DNA from 2 places in the Sphingomonas agrestis genome. Region 2 is predicted to be linked to the other one. Evidence: predicted binding sites of a transcription regulator. Region 2 holds the regulator's gene; the other holds the start of a gene.
The links. Region 2 encodes LexA, which represses DNA repair genes until DNA is damaged. Its sites were predicted from a motif close to GTTCCNCNCTTGTTCT; they were not measured.
Positions count from the first base shown of each region.

Region 1: the regulator LexA is predicted to act here: its motif matches at 914-929, upstream of radA (DNA repair protein RadA).

Region 1 is NZ_JAWJEJ010000001.1:687,662-690,057, forward strand. Features, by position in the region: gene RZN05_RS02960 (acetamidase/formamidase family protein) at 1-836, opposite strand, end outside; gene radA (DNA repair protein RadA) at 948-2,315, shown strand.
Region 2 is NZ_JAWJEJ010000001.1:1,527,253-1,529,648, reverse strand. Features, by position in the region: gene RZN05_RS06565 (ComEC/Rec2 family competence protein) at 1-1,276, shown strand, start outside; gene lexA (transcriptional repressor LexA) at 1,270-1,968, opposite strand; gene RZN05_RS06555 (molybdopterin molybdotransferase MoeA) at 2,022-2,396, opposite strand, start outside.

The DNA of each region.
Region 1 (2,396 bases), 840 kb from region 2:
CCGGTCGAGAGCGGCGGCATGCCGAACCCGCTCGCCAGCCCTAGTCCGCCGAGCATCGGCCGCAGCGGCACGCGAAAGGCTTTGAGCGCGCCGCTCGCGCCCTCAGGCGTCGCATAGCCGGCTTCGCGGTCGAGCCGCCAGCGCACCGCCTTGCCAAGGCGTTGGGCATCGGGGACCAGCACAGTGCCGAGCCCACGACCGACGATGCTGTCGAGGCTGTCGGCCCAGTCGCGATTGAGGCGCAGCCGCGTGATATGGATCGCCAGTGTGTCGCCCTGCGCCGCGCCGGCGACGAAGAACGGGCCGGTCTGCGGGTTTCCGAACAGCGCGCGGGTGACGCCGTCGGCATCCACACCGCCCGAATCGACCGTTGTGGTGCGGACCGTGTCGCCGGGCCAGATCGTCAGGACCGGCGGGCGATCGGGCGAAAAGCTGTTCGAATAATCAGTTGGGCGGAAATCATGGATGCGGGGGCCTGGCGCGGATCGATCGGGCACGCGCCGTGCAGTGAAGGCGTGCCGGACGCGCGCCGCAGGATCGTTGCTGTCGGGAAAGTCCGCGGTGCCGCGCAGGCTCGTGCGGTCGATTGCGCCGTCGAAGCGATAGGTTTGCCCGCGAGCGTCGGTGACAGTGAAAGCGATCGATTGGCCGCGGACGCTGCCGCTGAGGCGGTCGCCGTCCCAGTCTCCGGTCAGCATCTTGCCGTCGGCGAGGAGGTTGAGGGTCGAATATTCCTTGTTCCCCCAGCGATCGGTGGCGACGACCCACTGCCCGGTCTGCGCATGCGATACGGTGGGAAGTGCGGCCAGCACCATTATGGCAAGCAAGCGGGTCACGGCATTCCTCCCTGGAGTGACTACAACTGTAGTTGATCGGGCCGGCAGGGCAAGCCCTCCTGCGGAGGAATATGGTTGTTCCCTTCCTGTTCCTGCGCTAGCATCGCGCGCATGGCGAAGCCCAAGAAGCGATATGTGTGCCAGGCGTGCGGATCGGTCGCGTCGCAATGGCAGGGGCAGTGCGCCGATTGCGGCGACTGGAACACGCTGGTCGAGGACGGCGGCGGGGTGGTCACCCCGTTCCAGGCCAAGCACAATCTCCAGTCGGGCGGGCGGGCGATCCAACTGGTCGGGCTCGACACCGATATCGCGCTGCCCGAGCGGATGCCGACCGGGATTTCGGAGCTCGACCGTGCATTGGGCGGCGGGTTCGTCCATGCCTCGGCGACGTTGATCGGCGGCGATCCGGGGATCGGCAAGTCGACCCTGCTGCTCCAGGCCGCGGCGAAGCTGGCGCTGCGTGGGCTGAGCGTCGCCTATGTCTCGGGCGAGGAGGCGGCGGACCAGGTGCGGCTGCGCGCGCGGCGGCTGGGGCTGGGCGATGCGCCGGTCCAGCTCGCCGCGGCGACGTCGGTGCGCGATATCCTCACCACGCTGGGCGAAGGCCCGGCGCCGGCGCTGCTGGTGATCGATTCGATCCAGACGATGCATTCGGACCTGATCGAAGGCGCGCCGGGAACGGTGAGCCAGGTGCGCGCGAGCTCGCAGGAACTGATCCGCTTCGCCAAGGAACGCGGGACCGCGCTGGTGCTGGTCGGCCACGTCACCAAGGACGGCAGCATCGCCGGGCCGCGCGTGCTCGAACACATGGTCGATACCGTGCTCGCGTTCGAAGGCGAGCGCAGCCACCAGTATCGCATCCTGCGCGCAGTCAAGAACCGCTTCGGCGGCACCGACGAGATCGGCGTGTTCGCGATGCAGACCGAGGGGCTGAGCGAAGTCGGCAACCCTTCTTCGCTGTTCCTCACCGAGCGCGACGAAAGCGTCACCGGCACGATCGTCTTCCCCGCGCTGGAGGGCACGCGTCCGGTGCTTGTCGAGGTCCAGGCGCTGACCGTGCGGCTGGCGAGCGGGGCGACCCCGCGGCGCGCGGTTGTCGGCTGGGATTCGGGAAGGCTGGCGATGGTGCTCGCGGTGCTCGAGGCGCGCTGCGGGCTGAGCTTCTCGGCGTGCGAAGTCTATCTCAACGTCTCGGGCGGCTATCGGGTGCAGGATCCCGCGGCCGACCTTGCCGTGGCGGCCGCGCTGGTCTCGGCGCTGGCCGAGCGGCCGCTGGCGGCCGATGCGGTGGCGTTCGGCGAGATCGCGCTGTCGGGCGAAGTGCGTCCGGTGGCGCATGGCGCGCTGCGTTGTCGCGAGGCGGCCAAGCTGGGGTTCGGGCGTGCGCTGGCGCCGGCGGCGCAGGCGGATACTGGGGGGCTCCAGCTTGCCGGGTTCAAGAACCTCGCGGCGTTCGTGGATCACCTGCTGGGGCGCTAGTCACTCTCCCTTTCCTGAAAGGGAGGGGCAGGAGGTGGGTTTAGGGCGGATCGACATTCAGCCCCGCCTATCCTCTCCCCT
Region 2 (2,396 bases):
GCTCGCGCTGAGCCCGACTTTGGCGCTGCGCTGGCGGCTGCCCTTGGTCGCGGCGGGGGCGGGCGCGCTCGCGGCGATCGGCTATACGCTGCTGACCGGCGCCGAGGTGCCGACGATCCGATCGTGCGCGGCGGCGTTGCTGGTGCTGCTCGCGCTCAGCCTGAGGCGCGAGGCGATCACGCTGCGGCTGGTGGCGGCAGGGGCGTTCGTCGTGTTGCTGCTCTGGCCAGAGGCGCTGGCCGGGCCGAGCTTCCAGTTGAGCTTCGCCGCGGTGACGGCGATCGTGGCGCTGCACGAGGGCCCGCGGGTGCGCGGCTGGTTTCGGCGGCGCGAGGAGGGGCAGGGGCGGCGCCTGCTGCGCGGGCTGGCGTCGCTACTGCTCACCGGCATCGCGGTCGAGCTGGTGCTGATGCCGATCGGACTATTTCATTTCCACAAGGCCGGCATCTACGGCGCGCTGGCCAATATCGTCGCGATCCCGCTGACCACCTTCGTCATAATGCCGCTCGAGGCACTGGCACTGGCGCTCGACCTCGCCGGGCTCGGCGCGCCGGCCTGGTGGCTGACGGCGCGGGCGCTCGACCTGCTGCTGTGGCTGGCGCATGCCACGGCCTCGGCGCCGGGTGCCGTTGCAGCGTTGCCGGCGATGCCCGGCGGGGCGTATGCGCTGATCGTCGTCGGCGGGCTATGGGTGGCGCTGTGGCGGACGCCGGTGCGCTGGATCGGCGCGGCGCCGTTCGCGGCGGGGCTCGCCTGGGCGCTGGCGACGCCGGCGCCCGACCTGCTGGTGACGGGCGACGGGCGGCACCTGGCGATCCGGATGTCGAACGGCGAGATGGCGCTGCTGCGCGACAGGGCAGGGGACTATACCCGCTCGATGCTCGGCGAGAATAGCGGCGCGGAGGAGGATCTTGCGCTGCTCTCCGAGGCGCCGGACGCGCGGTGCAGCCCTGATCTGTGCCTGATCGACGTGCGATCGGGTGTCCGGCGCTGGCGCGTGCTGGCGACGCGGAGCGGGTACCTGGTGCCGTGGCGGGAGATGATCGACCTGTGCGGCAAGACCGATATCGTGGTCAGCGAGCGACGACTGCCGCCGGGCTGCACGCCGCGCTGGCTCAAGCTGGACCGCGAAATGCTGGCCAGAACGGGTGGTGTAGCGATCAGCTTCGCCGATGCGCGGGTTCGCACCGTGCGGCGCGGCACGGCGCATCCCTGGCTAAACCCGTTGACGGTGCAGCCGCCATATGCCGCGCCGTCCCCGCAGCCTGCTCAGTAGCGGCGCAGCAACCCGGCGAGCTTGCCCTGCACCCGGACCTGATCGGGCCGGTAGCGCTGGGCGCTATAGTCCCGGTTCGCGGGGTCGAGCCGGACCATCGCGCCTTCCTTGCGGAAATATTTCAGCGTCGCCTCGGCATCGTCGATCAGCGCGACGATGATCTCGCCGTCGCGCGCGGTCTCGGTGCGGCGGATCAGCGCATAATCGCCGTCGAGAATGCCCGCCTCGACCATCGAATCACCCGCGACTTCGAGCGCGTAATGCTCGCCCGATCCGAGCAGCGCGGCGGGGACGGGGAGCATCGACGCGCCTTCGAGCGCCTCGATCGGCGTACCCGCGGCGATGCGGCCGTGGAGCGGGATCTCGACGACGTCGTTGGCCGGCGACGGCGGCGTTGAGCCGGACGAAATTGACCGCGAAGTTGACGAAGTTGACTGCTCCATCGCGCGCGTCTTGCCCGCCGGCTTGGCGTCGCCGCGCTCGGGCACGCGCAGCACTTCGAGCGCGCGGGCACGATTGGGCAGGCGGCGGATGAACTCGCGTTCCTCGAGCGCGCTGATCAGCCGGTGCACGCCCGACTTCGACTTGAGATCGAGCGCCTCCTTCATTTCCTCGAACGAGGGCGAAACGCCGGTCTCGGCCAGGCGATCGGCAATGAAGCAGATTAGCTCGTGCTGCTTGCGCGTGAGCATCCAGGTCCTCCTAGAACAGATTGGGAACGTTTATGCAATGTTCCCGGCGCTTGTCAAGCGACGTCGAGGATTTCCACCGAGTCGCCGATTTGAGCCGGCGGCGCGCCCCGCGCGCGGACGATCAGGCAGGTCGCGCGGGCGAGCGTACGCAGCATCGAGCTGTCCTGGATCGTGGTGGCGAAGACGCGCCCGTCGCGCTGCTCGGCGCGGAGATAATCGCTGCGATCGCCACTGGCGGGCAGGGGTTCGCCCAGGACCGCCGGGCGGGTGCGCGGCATTGGATCGCCCGCGCCTGAAAGCGCCGCGACCACGGGCCGCACGAAGAGCAAGGTGGTGACGAAGGCCGATACCGGATTGCCGGGAAGCCCGAGCACCAGCGTCTCGCCGAGCCGGCCGGCCATCATCGGCTTGCCCGGACGTAGCGCGAC